Regions from separate parts of the Allobosea sp. FW305-C-101 genome, predicted to be linked through region 1. Evidence: riboswitches for the same ligand, from Rfam matches in the RefSeq annotation. Region 1 holds a riboswitch; each other region holds the start of a gene.

Evidence for each region. Region 1 has a riboswitch for thiamine pyrophosphate ahead of AC3WMA_RS07295 (LuxE/PaaK family acyltransferase). Riboswitches for the same ligand answer to the same signal wherever they lie in the genome.
Region 2: linked by a shared signal. The riboswitch ahead of thiO (glycine oxidase ThiO) and the one ahead of AC3WMA_RS07295 (LuxE/PaaK family acyltransferase) in region 1 are both predicted to bind thiamine pyrophosphate.
Region 3: linked by a shared signal. The riboswitch ahead of thiC (phosphomethylpyrimidine synthase ThiC) and the one ahead of AC3WMA_RS07295 (LuxE/PaaK family acyltransferase) in region 1 are both predicted to bind thiamine pyrophosphate.

What each region holds. Positions count from the first base shown of each region.
Region 1 is NZ_JBYSYT010000001.1:1,542,874-1,547,660, forward strand. Features, by position in the region: gene rfbC (dTDP-4-dehydrorhamnose 3,5-epimerase) at 1-524, shown strand, start outside; gene rfbD (dTDP-4-dehydrorhamnose reductase) at 524-1,432, shown strand; gene rfbA (glucose-1-phosphate thymidylyltransferase RfbA) at 1,429-2,304, shown strand; TPP riboswitch at 2,945-3,073, shown strand; gene AC3WMA_RS07295 (LuxE/PaaK family acyltransferase) at 3,160-4,236, shown strand; gene AC3WMA_RS07300 (acyl-CoA reductase) at 4,242-4,787, shown strand, end outside.
Region 2 is NZ_JBYSYT010000001.1:537,918-542,704, reverse strand. Features, by position in the region: gene AC3WMA_RS02565 (hypothetical protein) at 1-33, shown strand, start outside; gene AC3WMA_RS02560 (amino acid ABC transporter permease) at 93-605, shown strand; gene AC3WMA_RS02555 (hypothetical protein) at 668-1,015, shown strand; tRNA gene AC3WMA_RS02550 (tRNA-Ser) at 1,110-1,200, opposite strand; TPP riboswitch at 1,409-1,510, shown strand; gene thiO (glycine oxidase ThiO) at 1,589-2,584, shown strand; gene thiS (sulfur carrier protein ThiS) at 2,568-2,765, shown strand; gene AC3WMA_RS02535 (thiazole synthase) at 2,767-3,537, shown strand; gene AC3WMA_RS02530 (thiamine phosphate synthase) at 3,552-4,160, shown strand; gene AC3WMA_RS02525 (Rdx family protein) at 4,326-4,640, opposite strand; gene AC3WMA_RS02520 (carboxypeptidase M32) at 4,775-4,787, opposite strand, start outside.
Region 3 is NZ_JBYSYT010000004.1:290,317-295,103, forward strand. Features, by position in the region: gene AC3WMA_RS18890 (hypothetical protein) at 1-48, shown strand, start outside; gene AC3WMA_RS18895 (hydroxyethylthiazole kinase) at 131-871, opposite strand; gene thiC (phosphomethylpyrimidine synthase ThiC) at 868-2,745, opposite strand; TPP riboswitch at 2,824-2,928, opposite strand; gene AC3WMA_RS18905 (hypothetical protein) at 3,143-3,340, opposite strand; gene AC3WMA_RS18910 (OmpA family protein) at 3,772-4,787, opposite strand, start outside.

The sequences.
Region 1 (4,787 bases):
TCAAGATCGTCACGCCGAAGAAATTCGGCGACCATCGCGGCTTCTTCTCGGAAACCTGGAGCCGCAAGGCCTTTGCCGAGGCCGGGCTCGATCTCGATTTCGTCCAGGACAACCAGTCGTTGTCGGCGCCGGTCGGAACGCTGCGCGGCCTGCATTTCCAGTCGCCGCCCTTCGCGCAGGATAAGCTGGTGCGGGTCACGCGCGGCCGCATCCTCGATGTCGCCGTCGATATCCGGGCCGCCTCGCCAACCTTCGGCAAGCATGTCGCGGTCGAGCTTTCCGCCGAAAACTGGAAGCAATTGCTGGTTCCGGTCGGCTTCGCCCATGGCTTCGTCACGCTCGAACCGGATACCGAGGTGCTCTACAAGGTCACGGCTCCTTACGCGCCCGAGAACGATCACGGGCTCGCCTTCGACGACCCGGCGCTCGGCATCGACTGGCGGCTGCCGCTCTCCGGCCTCACCCTCTCCGACAAGGACCGCAAGCATCCTCGCCTCGCCGAGATGCTGCGCTATTTCGACTGATGACACTCCGTATCGCCGTCACCGGTTGGACCGGGCAAGTCGTCTGCGCCATGCTGGAACGTATTCCGGTCGGCGTTGAGGTCATCGCGCTGCGCCGCCCCGACCTCGATCTCGCCGTCCCGAAGACGGTCGCGCCCGCCCTGCGATCGGCCCGGCCCGACGTGATCGTCAACACCGCCGCCTATACGGCCGTGGACCAGGCCGAGAGCGAGCCGGAGCTTGCCATGCGCGTCAACGGCGAGGCGGCCGGCGAGGCGGCGCGGGCCGCGGCCGCGCTCGGCATCCCCGTGATCCAGCTCTCGACCGACTATGTCTTCGACGGCGCGCTCGACCGGCCCTATCGCGAGGACGATGCGACCGGCCCGATCTCGGCCTATGGCGCGAGCAAGCTCGCCGGCGAGCAGGCGGTCGCGGCGGCGACCGACAACCACGCCATCCTGCGCACGGCCTGGATCTACAGCCCCTTCGGCAGGAACTTCGTCAAGACGATGCTGCACCTCGCCGAGACGCGCGACGAGATCGGCGTCGTCGCCGACCAGGCTGGGTGTCCAACCAGCGCGCTCGACATCGCCGATGCGATTTTCACCGTCGCGCGCAATCTGACCGCACGGACGGACGATACTCGCTTGCGCGGCGTGTTCCACATGAGCGCGGCGGGAGAGGCCGTCTGGGCCGATGTGGCCGAGGCGATCTTCGCCGAGCGCGAGCGGCAGGGCGGCAAGCCAATCCGGGTCAAGCGCATCGCCACAGCCGATTACCCGACGCCGGCCCGGCGGCCCGCGAATTCCAGGCTCGATTGCAGCAAGCTTTCACAGGCTCATGGCGTGAGGCTGCCGGATTGGCAGGGCTCGCTCAGTGCCTGCGTCGCGCGGCTGCTTGGGGATCAAGGCAAGGAGCAGCAACGATGAAGGGCATCATCCTGGCCGGCGGCTCCGGCACGCGGCTGCATCCGATGACGCTGGCGATGTCGAAGCAGCTCCTGCCCGTCTACGACAAGCCGATGATCTACTACCCGCTCTCGACGCTGATGCTGGCCGGCATCCGTGAGGTGCTGATCATCTCGACGCCGCATGACCTGCCGAACTTCAAGCGCCTGCTCGGCGACGGTTCCGACTGGGGCATGAGCCTGACCTATGCCGAGCAGCCCCATCCCGGCGGGCTGGCGCAGGCCTATCTGATCGGCGCCGATTTCGTTGCCGGCGAACCATCAGCCCTGATCCTCGGCGACAATCTCTATTACGGCCACAGCCTGCCGGAGATGATGGCACGCGCGACGGCCCGCGCGAGCGGCGCGACCGTCTTCGCCTATCATGTCCGCGACCCCGAGCGTTACGGCGTGGTCCAGTTCGACAAAGCCGGCAAGGCGATCTCGATCGAAGAGAAGCCGAAGGCGCCGAAATCGAGCTGGGCCGTGACGGGCCTCTATTTCTACGACGCCGAAGTGGTCGAGATCGCCCGAAGCCTCAAGCCGTCGCCGCGCGGCGAGCTCGAGATCACCGATGTCAACCGGACCTATCTGGAGCGGGGCGCGCTCTCGGTCGAGTGCATGGGACGCGGCTTCGCCTGGCTCGATACCGGCACGCCCGACAGCCTTCTGGAAGCGGGCGAGTTCGTCCGCACGCTGGAAAGCCGCCAGGGGCTGCGCATCGCCTGTCCCGAGGAAATCGCCACGCGGCGAGGCTGGATTTCGGCTGCGCAGTTGACGCTGCTGGGCGAGAGGCTCGCGAAGAGCGACTACGGACAATACCTGCTGCGCATCGCGGGCGATCTCGGCGGATAGCTCACGCCGGATGCGTCGACACAGGGCTGCAATACTCTCGGGAGCATAGCAGTTCCCGGCCTCGACAACGTCAGGGCTCCATCGTCAACGCGTGGAGCTTCTCATCGACCTCGCGGCGCGATTGGCGACATCGGCGAGGCCCAGGGCGACTGCAGCCAAGGTCAGCACGAGGGCGCCGATTATGCCCAGCGGCACGCTGATATAGGGCGAGCTCCATTTGGGCGGGCCATCGTCGATAGGAGGTCGCATCGCCCAATGTGAACGAGAATGGCTATCGCATCTGGTCATTGGCGCATCCTCTTGAATTAAGGTCGATCTAGATGTGCTTCAATCGAACATTGACCACCACACGCCCAGCATTACCGGAAAGCTGATGACGCCGATATGCGTTGGTGAATCAATGGTAAACGCCTGAACCCGCTATCTTCGTCAGATGCAGCGCAACAGGGAATGTTGCGGACGCACAAACGCTGCCGTTGTCAGTGGCGCACCGGTCTGAGCCGTCTCGAAGCCAATGACGGCACTGTCATAGTCATGCCGAGCAGCTTCGCCACAGTCCGCCACCGAGATTGCCGTGGCCGCAGTTCACGGCGCCTTTTCCTATACTGCTTGACAGCAGGGCCCACCGCTCGTCATCTGCATCCGTTCCCAGGGGGGCCTCGCTAGGAGGCTGAGATTCCGCCGGCTGGGCTTTCGAGCCCGGCAACGCGGTGACCCTCCGAACCTGATCCGGATCATACCGGCGTAGGGATGCGGGACATGCGGCCGTCACAGGCCCTGATTCCAGCTTGCGCTCGTGATCCTCCAGCGATCGACGCTTCGGCTTGGCCGCGCGTCCGAACGGAGTGGGTTGAAGTGACGCAAGCCGAGATCATCGCGGCGCTATCGGCGTTCATCGCGCTTCCCGACGCGTCGGAAGCCGCGTTCGAGGCGATGGCACTCAAGGTCTTCGCCTATCAGTTTCGCAACAACGAGCCCTATAAGCGCTTCTGCCTGCAGCGCGGCCGCACGCCGCTCTCGGTGAAGCGCTGGCGCGACATCCCGGCCGTGCCGATCACCGCCTTCAAGGACCTGACGCTGAGCTGCAGCCCGCCGGAGCAAGCCGAACGCGTCTTCATGACCAGCGGCACGACGCAAGGCATCCGCGGCCGCAGCTACCACCCGACGCTCGACGTCTGGAAGCGCTCGATGCTGGTGAATTTCCGGGCGCGCTTCATGCGTGGGCGCGAGCGCATCCGCATGGGCATCCTCTTCCCGAACGAGACGGAGCTGCCGAACTCCTCGCTCGCCACCTATCTCTCGCTCGCCAAGCGCGAATGCGGCACGGCGGATTCAGAGACCTTCATCAATGCCGCCGGTCTCGATCTCGGCCGCTTGCTGGCAACGCTCGCGCAAGCCGAAGCCAGCGGCGAGCCCTATGCACTGCTCGGCGCGAGCTATTCCTTCGTGCCCGTGCTGGACGCGCTCGCAGCGAGCAACCGGCGCTTCGCCCTGCCGGAAGGCAGCCGCATTCTCGATACCGGCGGCTTCAAGGGCCAGTCGCGCGAACTGGGGCCGGACGAGTTCTATGACGGGCTCAGCGCCGCCTTCGGCGTGCCGCGTTCGGCCTGCATCAACATGTACGGGATGACCGAGCTCAGCTCGCAGCTCTATGACGACGGCAATGCCGTCTGCCCGTCGGTGAAATCCGGGCCGCACTGGATCCGCAGCCGCGTCGTCGATCCGCTGATCGGCGCGGACCTGCCCGATAGCCAGCGCGGCGTGATCGTCCATCACGACCTCGCCCATTTCAACTGCGTCGCGGCGATCCTGACCGAGGATGCCGGCGAGATCGTGCCGGGTGGTTTCAAGCTGCTCGGCCGGGTCGATGGCGAGGCCTCGAAGGGCTGTTCGGTCGCGGTCGCCGAATTCCTCGCAGCGGCGCGAGGCTGATCGCCGTGATCGAGCATGCGGGCCATCTGCCGGGCCTGAACCGCGAGGCGTTGCGCTGGCGCGAGGTCAGTCACAGCGCCTGGGGCGAGAGCGCCACCATCGCGCTGCCGGAGCTCGACGAGGCGCAGGCCGCAGCGCTCTGCACGCATGTGCGCGACAACGCCCGCGCCAAGCTGAAGCGGATGGAGACGGCGCGCATCGTCACCGCGATCGATGCCGCCATCGCGCGCCTGCTCGACCGCAGCCACCCGCTGCGGCGCAAGGCCGAGCACCTGCTGCCGATCGTCACCGGCTATGATCGTGAGACGGTCCGGCTCGGCCTCACCGGCTATCTCAAGACCTTCCGGCGCCCGCAGCTCCTGCGTTTCCTGGCCGAGGACTTCGCCAATCCCGGCCTGCTCGACGGTTTCCAGCCGACGCCCAAGGGCGGTTATCTGCGCGCCCATGGCCCGGAGCTGCTGCTGCATGTCTGGGCGGGTAATGTGCCGGCGCTCTCGCTCTGGAGCCTGATCTGCGGCCTGCTGGTCAAGGCGGGCAATATCGGCAAGCTC
Region 2 (4,787 bases), 1.0 Mb from region 1:
GTGATCGACGTCTCGTCGATCGTCAGTTCTTAGCGAGGGAGGATCATCGACATGAAGACGATGCTATCGACTTGCCTGGGTGCTGCCGCAACGTGCCGCTGATCGTTCAGTTCTTCATCTGGTTTTTCGTCATGCCGGAGGTCTTGCCCACGACGGTCGGCGACTGGATCAAGAGCATCACGCCGAGCACCCAGGTCTTCGTCGTCTCCGTGCTGGCGCTCGGCTTCTTCACCGGCGCGCGCATCTGCGAGCAGGTCCGCGCCGGGCTCGCCGCCCTGCCGCCCGGCCAGCTCCGGGCCGCGCAGGCACTCGGTTTCCGGCTGGTCCCGGCATTCCGCCACGTGCTGCTGCCGCAATGCTTCCGGCGCATCCTGCCGCCGCTGACCTCCGAGTTTCTGATCATCTCGAAGAATTCCGCGGTCGCTTCGACGATCGGGCTGCTCGAACTCAGCGGCCAGGCGCGGCAGCTCGTCGATTTCACCGCGCAACCCTATGAATCCTTCATCGTGGTGACGCTCGCCTATATGGCGCTGAACGTCGCCATCCTGCGCCTGATGGAAGGGGTCCAGCGGCGCATCCGGCTTCCGGGCATGATGGGGGCCTGAGATGTTGGCGCTCGACTGGGACAGTATCTTGGCCGCCAGGGGGCGTGATCGGCGCGGGTGTCTTGGTCACGCTGCAAGTCACGTTGGTCGCCATTGCCGGCGTCATCGTCGGCGGCACCGGGCTCGCGATCCTCGCCGTTTCCGGCAACAAGGCCCTGCAGCTTTTCGCCAGGGTCTATGTCGCGCTCTTCCAGGCCGTGCCGTTTGTGACAGGGCGGCGGCCTGACCGCGCAGCGAGCCCCATCGACATGGCATCGGTATTTCCGCGCGCTCACCGACTGTGGCAATTCCGTCGAAACGGGCGAAGTCACGATCATCCGTGGCCTTTCAGGCCCGGTATCCCCAGCTTGAGAAGCCACGCCAACGCACTCGCTGGACAGGTGCGGTTCATGCCGCTGCCGAAAGGCTGAGGAGATTCGCGAGCGCTGCGCAAAAGCGCTCGCGCTTCTTTTGCGAGATCGCTTTCGTGCCCAATCCAAGCGATTGGAAAATCGAAGGAAAAAGTGGCGGAGACGGAGGGATTCGAACCCTCGATACCCTTGTGGGGTATGCTCATTTAGCAAACGAGTGCCTTCAGCCTCTCGGCCACGTCTCCGGCGAGAGGCTCTATGCCCGATTGCCGAGGCGTTTGACAAGTCTCGCCGGCAATTTCCTTTGCGCAGCCTGTGCATGTGTCCAAGCCAACCCCAGAGCACTCCCGTGTGAAGGGAGTGCTCTGGGGACCCCCGCAGCAACCAGCACAGCACACAGTCGAGCCCTGCGTCGGCTTGCCTTGCTCCTCCGCTGGCCAGCCACTAGATTGAACCTGTCCGTTGGGGTGCCGAAAGGCTGAGAGGCGTGTTCCGCGCCAACCCATCGTACCTGATCCGGGTAATGCCGGCGAAGGGAACGGTCTTCGGCTCGCAGATGTCTTGCTCGTGCCCCAGGCCGCTGCCTTTCCGGGAGCAGGGAAGAGCATGACGGCGCAACGCCTTCAGTCGGGCCTGAATGTCGCGGTGGTCGGCGCCGGCGTCGTCGGTTTAGCCTGCGCGACGGAACTGCTGGCGCGCGGCGTACAGGTAACCATCCATGAGCGCGGCCCGCGCGTCGGCGCCGAGGCTTGCTCCTGGTATGCCGGGGGCATGCTCGCGCCCTGGTGCGAGGGCGAGAGTGCCGAGGAACCGGTGATCCGGCTTGGTCAGCAGGCGGCCGATTGGTGGGAGCGCTATGCCGGCGGTGTCGTGCGCAATGGCACGCTTGTTGTGGCGCCCAGTCGCGATCGTTCGGAGCTGCGTCGTTTCGGGCAGCGCACCATCCAGTTCGAGGAGATCGACGGCGAAGCCATCGCCGGGCTGGAGCCCGATCTCGCCGGGCTTTTTTCGCGCGGGCTGTTCTTCGCGGGCGAAGGGCATCTCGACCCCCGTAGAGCCATCTTTGTGCTCGCCGAGCGTCTTGTCGCGAACGGTGCCGTCATTCAATTCGACAGCGCCGCGGAGCCGGCCGATCTCGATGCCGATATCGTGCTCGATTGCCGGGGATTGGCGGCCCGCGACGTCCTGCCGGATCTACGCGGGGTCAAAGGCGAGATGCTGCTGCTGCGCAGCGACGATATCAGCCTGTCGCGGCCGGTCCGGCTGCTCCATCCGCGCATCCCGCTCTACATCGTCCCGCGCGGCGACGGGCTCTTCATGGTCGGCGCGACCATGATCGAGAGCGGCGAGCGCCGCCGCATCTCCGCCCGCGCCATGCTGGAACTGCTCGGCGCAGCTTATGCGCTGCATCCGGCCTTCGCTGAAGCCGAGGTGGTCGAGATCGGCACTGATGCCCGCCCGGCCTTTCCCGACAACCTGCCGCGGCTGACGCGTCGTGGTCGGGTGATCCATGTCAACGGGCTCTATCGCCACGGCTTCCTGCTCAGCCCCGCCATGGCGCGGATGGCAGCCGAGGCCGCGCTGAACCCGCAATCCACACCGGAGATGCTGCATGACCTTGCTGCTTAACGGCGCGCCTCAGACCGTTGCCGCGAAGACCTTGGCCGAGGCGCTGGCCGAGCTGGGCTTTGCCGGCCGCATCGTCGCGACCGCGCTGAATGGCGATTTCGTGCCGGCCCGCAAGCGCGCCGAGACGGCCTTAAGCGAGGGCGACCACATCGAGATCGTCGCACCGATGCAGGGAGGCTGAGATGGCGTCCTTCTATGGTTTCGAGCCAGAGAACCCGCTCTTTCTGGGCACCGCGCAATACCCGTCGCCCGCCATCCTGGCCGAGGCGGTGAAGCGCTCCGGCGCCGAGGTCGTCACCGTGTCGCTGCGCCGGGAATCCTCCGGTGGTGCCGGACAGGCCTTCTGGGCGTTGATCCGCGAGCTCGGCGTCAAGGTTCTGCCGAACACGGCCGGCTGCCACACCGTCAAGGAGGCCGTGACCACCGCTCAAATGGCGCGCGAGGTCTTCGGCACCGACTGGATCAAGCTCGAGGTGATCGGCGAGGACGACACGCTCCAGCCGGACGTAATCGCGCTGGTCGAGGCTGCCCGCATCCTCACTGACGACGGCTTCAAGGTGTTCCCGTACACGACCGAGGACCTCGTCGTCGGCGGGCGCTTGCTCGATGCCGGCTGCGAGGTCTTGATGCCCTGGGGCGCGCCGATCGGATCGGGCAGGGGGCTCAACAACCCTTATGGCCTGCGCAGCATGCGCCAGCATTTCCCGGATGTGCCCCTCGTCGTCGATGCCGGCATCGGCCTGCCCTCTCATGCCGCGCAGGCGATGGAGCTGGGCTATGACGGCATCCTGCTCAACACCGCCGTCGCCAAGGCTGGCGATCCCGCCGCGATGGCGGAAGCCTTCGCGCTTGCCATCCGCGCCGGCCGTCAGGCTTTCGCCGCGCAGCCGATCGAGGCGCGCGACATGGCCGCTCCCTCCACGCCCGTCATGGGCAAAGCCTTCCTCGCCTGAAAGATTGCTGCCGCATGAAGTTCGATCCGTTCTATCCCATCTTCGACAGCGCCGATTGGCTGGAGCGGATGCTGCCGCTCGGCGTGAAGCTGGTGCAGTTGCGCGTCAAGGATCGCCCGGAGACCGAGGTCGCGCGCGAGATAGCCCGGGCGAAGACGCTCTGTGCCGCGGCCGGTTGCGTGCTCGTCGTCAACGACTACTGGAAGCTCGCCATCGCCGAGGGCTGCGACTTCATCCATCTCGGCCAGGAGGATCTCGACGACGCCGATCTCGATGGGATCCGCAAGGCGGGCCTGAAGCTCGGCATCAGCAGCCATGACGAGCCCGAGCTGGAGCGGGCGCTGGCGGCGAAGCCCGATTATGTCGCGCTCGGCCCGGTCTATCCGACGATCCTTAAAGCAATGCGCTTCGGTCCGCAGGGACTGGAGCGGCTCGGCGAATGGAAGCGCCGCATCGGCGAGCTGCCGCTGGTCGGCATCGGCGGCATCTCGCTGGAACGGGCGCCGGGCGTCTTCGAGGCCGGCGCGGACATCGTTGCGGCTGTGACCGACATCACGCTGAACGCCAATCCCGAGGGCCGGCTAAGGGCCTGGATCGCGGCGACGCGGAAGCGCGCGGCCTGAGAGGGCGCACGGCTGCGCTTCCAGGCTTGATATCGAACCCCTCCGTCATCCCGGACAAGCGGCGAAGCCGCGCCGATCCGGGATCCATCGTAGAGCGCGGAGCCCGACGATGGATCCCGGCGCTCCGCTTCGCTGCGGCCGGGATGACGGCGAGGTGTATGAAGCTCAGCTCTCCGCCTCGGCTGACATCGTGTGCCCGTCGACATGGCCGAGGCTGCGCTCGGGGTCGAGCCGGTCGCGCACGCGCTGCTTCAGCACCTTGGAATCCGGGAAGCCGCCATCGGCCTTGCGGTCCCAGATCAGCTCGCCGTCGTAATGGATCTGGAAGATGCCGCCGGTGCGCGGGATCAGAGCGACCTCGCCGAGATCCTGCCCGAAGGTCGAGAGCAGCTCCTGCCCGAGCCAGGCGGAGCGCAGCATCCAGTTGCATAGCGAGCAATAGGTGATGGCGATGCGGGGGGCGGGCTTGTTCTGGGTCATGATCGGTCACCGAAGCGGGAGGTCGTCTCCGACATCCCGCTTCGGGCGCTGTGATGCAAGCCCGAAAGCTGCATGGCCGATCAGCCGCCAGTTATGAGCTAAGTTTTTGTTTCAACTAAATAAAATGAAGACCCTCACGCCTCGTCG
Region 3 (4,787 bases), on a different contig from region 1:
AAGCCGCGCCCGAAGCCCGCGCCGCTGCAGCTGGCACCGACGCAATAGCAGACCAGAGCGCTGTCATCCCGTGCGCGCTGCGGCATGAAATGCCGCTGCGCGTGCGGGATGACAGCGGTGGCTAGTGGCTTCAGCTCATCCGCGCCGCGAGCGCCGCCGCGTCGAGCCCCGCGAGCGCATCGACCAGATGCATCGCGAAGCTGCCGGGCCCGGCAGAACGTTCAGCCGCGATCTCTCCGGCGATGCCATAGGCGGTCAGCGCCGCCGCCGCCGCGATCACCGGATCGGGCTCAACCGCCCGGCAGGCGGCGACGAGCGCGCTCGATGCGCAGCCGAGCCCGGTCACTTGGCTCATCAGCTCATGGCCATGCGCGACCGACAGGCTGCGGTCCTCCGTCTCGATGCGGTCGACCGCGCCGGTGGTGACGCGCACGATGTCGCGCCGGAGCGCGAAAAGCGGCTCCAACACCGCCATTTCCGTGGCATTGCCGCGCACCAGCACGTCGAACAGCGCCAGCACGTCGCCGACCAGCCGCAAACGCAAGGGCGACAACTCGACGAAGACCGGATCGAGCACCAGCGGGATGTGGCGCTCCCGCGCGAGCGCGACGAGCTTGGGAATGGCACGCTCGCCTTCGAGGCTGAGCGTGCCGAGATTGATCAGGATCGCGCCTGCTCCCGCCGCAACGGCCTCGACCTCGTCGGGATGAACAGCCATCGAGGGCACGGCCCCAACGGCCAGCAGCATGTTGGCCGTGACGTTCTGCGCCACCGTATTGGTCAGGCAGTGGACGCGCGGGCGGCGTCTGGCCACCCGCGCGAGGATCGATGCGACGCTTTCCGCGTCAAGCTTCTCGTTGAAACCGCTCATTCAGCAGCAGGTAGATAGATGCTCCCGCCCTTGTCGAGGAATTCCTTCGATTTTGCGGCCATTCCCTCCGCCGCCATGGCTTCAAGGCTGGCACGCTCGTTGTCGCTCATCGCCAGAACCTCGGCGCGCAGATCCTGCGTGATCTTCATCGAGCAGAATTTCGGCCCGCACATCGAGCAGAAATGCGCGACCTTGTGGGCGTCCTTCGGCAGGGTCTCGTCATGGAACTCCCGCGCCGTATCGGGATCGAGCGCCAGGTTGAACTGGTCCTCCCAGCGGAAGTCGAAACGGGCGCGCGAGAGCGCATCGTCACGGATCTTCGCGGCCGGATGGCCCTTGGCGAGATCGGCGGCGTGGGCGGCGATGCGGTAGGTGATGACGCCGGTCTTGACGTCGTCGCGGTTGGGGAGGCCCAGGTGCTCCTTCGGCGTGACGTAGCAGAGCATGGCGCAGCCATACCAGCCGATCATCGCGGCCCCGATGCCGGAGGTGATGTGGTCATAGCCCGGCGCGATGTCGGTGGTCAGCGGTCCGAGCGTATAGAAGGGCGCCTCGCCGCATTCATGCAATTGCTTGTCCATGTTCTCCTTGATCTTGTGCATCGGCACATGGCCGGGGCCCTCGATCATGACCTGACAGCCTTTTTCCCAGGCGATGTTGGTGAGTTCCCCCAGCGTCTCCAGCTCGGCGAACTGGGCCCGGTCATTGGCGTCGGCGATCGAGCCCGGGCGCAGGCCGTCGCCCAGCGAGAACGAGACGTCGTAGCGGCGCATGATCTCGCAGATCTCGTCGAAGCGCTCGTAGAGGAAGCTCTCGCGGTGATGCGCAAGGCACCAGCGCGCCATGATCGAGCCGCCACGCGAGACGATGCCGGTGACGCGCGATGCCGTCAGCGGAACATAGGGCAGCCTCACGCCGGCATGGATGGTGAAATAGTCGACGCCCTGCTCGGCCTGCTCGATCAGCGTGTCCTTGAACACCTCCCAGTCGAGCTTGATCGGATCGCCGCCGACCTTCTCCAGCGCCTGATAGATCGGCACGGTGCCGATCGGCACGGGCGAATTTCTGAGGATCCAGGAGCGGATATTGTGGATGTTGCGGCCGGTGGAGAGGTCCATCACCGTGTCGGCGCCCCAGCGGATCGCCCAGACCAGCTTCTCGACCTCCTCGGCAGCGCCGGAGGTGACGGCCGAATTGCCGATATTGGCGTTGATCTTGACCAGGAAATTGCGGCCGATCGCCATCGGCTCCAGCTCGGGATGGTTGATATTGGCGGGGATGATGGCGCGGCCGCGCGCGATCTCGTCGCGGACGAATTCCGGCGTGACGAATTCCGGCACGCTCGCCCCGAAGCTCTCGCCATCGGCATGGCGCTCCCGCGCCCCTTCCAGCATGGCGGCACGGCCGAGATTCTCGCGATGCGCGACATAGATCATCTCGGGCGTGACGATGCCGGCCCTGGCGAACTCGTACTGCGTCGTCAGCTGGCCGGGCTTGGCTTGCAGGATCGGGCGCTGCGCCGGGCAGGCGGGCACGAGCTGCTCGGCCGAGATGTTGCCGTTATCGGCTGCGGTAACGGCGCGCCCCACGACCTGCTCGAAGCCGCGCGCGTCGAGCCAGGCGCGGCGCGGCTGGATAAGGCCGGCATTGAGATCGATCTTCGCATCGGTCTCGGTGAAGGGGCCGGAGGGGTCGTAGAGGCGCACCGGCGGCTCGGCATCGGTCGTCAGCACGACCTCGCGGAAGGGCACGCGCATCTCGGGATGCTCGGGCGCCGCGACATAGATCTTGCGCGAGCCGATGATCGGCCCCGTCGTCACGCTCTGCGGCGCAGTCTTGATAGTGTTCTTCTGAGGTTTGGTGTGGGCATTCATGGGGGATCTCCTCCTTGGTACAGGTCAGGAGATCCGGCGTCGAAGCGGTTCAAGCGCTGTGATGCGGGTGCAGGCCAAGGCTGCACCGCGTTCCAGTCCCTCCGCCGGTATGACCCGGATCAGGTTCGATGGGTTCAGCTTCGAAAGCCGTCTCAGCCCTTGCGGGCACCCCTCGGAACGCAGACGAGGTTAGGCGCAGCGCCGCCGCTTGGCAACGGGCTGTGCAAATAAGCGATCGGGTCGTGAAGAAGGCTCTGGCTTCCTCGAAACCGCGACGTCATCCCGGGCTTGCCCCGGGATCCATCGTAGAACGCAGCGCCTTATGATGGATCCCGGATCGGCGCTGCTCCGCAGCTTGTCCGGGATGACGCGGCGGCTCCGTTGGAAATCAGCAACCTCAGGCGGTGCGGTCGACCAGCGTGCCCTGTCCGGCCGGCAGCGCGGCTTGCGTCTGCTCGACGCTCTGCTGAAGCATGGCGACGAGACCCTGCTCGGCCTGCGCATTCTGCTTGAGCATCTCGACAGACAGCGCCTGCTGCGTCGAGGCGGCCTGCATCGTGACGATGCTGGTGGCGAGGGAGATGGCGTCGCTCATGGCGGGCACGCTATCCCGGCAACCCTACCAAATCCTCAACCCGGTCGTTCGAGGTGCGATGATCGAGGGCACCGGCTTCGGCATCGGCGGATCGCGCTCGGGCCGGACCTGCGCCCTCTCCCCGCCGCTGCCGCGCTTCTCGTCGCGAGGTGCGAGGGTGTCGGGCGCCGGAGGACGAGCGGCTTCGCTGGATCGTGGAGCCGGCGGAACGCCGGGAGCCCGCTGCGTGGGCGGAGGCGGGCTGGTCTGCGCCTGCACCGAGGCTGCGATGGGTATGCCCGCAACGAGCACTCCCGCGAGAACCAGAACAAATTTCCTCATGGCGGCATCTTCCTTCGGTCATCCTCCGGAAACGAAACAGGCGCAGGGAACGGGTGTTCCCTGCGCCTGCCGAAGAGTGGGGCTGCCTGAAAAGCGGCCCGACCCGATCGTTACTGGTTCTGGCCGCTGAGCAGCGGGGTGATGCGCCGGAGCGTGACGCGCCGGTTCTCGCGCGCGGCCTCCTGCGTGTTCACCTTCAGGTACTGCTCGCCATAGCCCTGGGTCGTCAGGTTCTCCGGCGGGATCTGGAAGTCGCGCGTCAGAATCTCCGCGACCGACTGCGCGCGGCGATCGGAGAGCGAGAGATTGTCGACATCGGCGCCGACGGCGTCGGTGTGCCCCTCGACGAGGAAGACCTCGTTGGGCGAGCGCTGCAAGGCGCGCTTCACTGAATCCGCGATCACCGCCAGACGGCGACCCTGATCGCCTCCGACCTGCCACGAGCCGGAGTCGAAATTGATCGTGTCGATGTCGACGCTGCGCATGCGGGCACGCAGGTCCGGCGAGTAGCGGACCTCGTCCAGCGTGTAGCGGCGCGGGATCGCGGCGATCGGCGGCGCGGTGATCGTCTCGTAGATCAAGTCCTCGTCGGCCTGGTCCGCATCGACGATATAGCGCTCGCGCGGGATCGGCAGCGGCGGCGGCGGCAGCACGACGACATCGTCGGCAAAGCGCCCCGGACGATCCCGCAGCGTGTTGTCGATGATGATCACCTCGCGGTTGTCGCGGTCGATGCGGGTGCGGCGGATCAGCCGGCCCTCCTCGTCCGTGACGGTGACGATGCGCGTGCCGTCCGGCCGCTCGAAGATCGTGCGATTCTCGCCATCGCGGCGCTCGGAGCGGCCCTGCCAGCCGAGATCGCGGAAGCGCTGATCCTCGTCGCGGCGGATGATGGCGCGGCCGTCATCGTCGCGGATGATGGTGCGGCCGGGCTCGCGGATGATGGTGACGTCGCCCTCGCGCCGTTCCTCGCGGCGGCTGCGGATATCCTCGAAGCGCTGCGCCCCTTGCGTCGCCATGATGCCGCCGAGGACACCGGCGCCGAGGCCGATCGCGCCGGCCACGCCCGGCGAGATGCCGCCGCGGCGGCCCTCACGCTGGGGCGGCTGGCCGGGAGGCCCGGCCG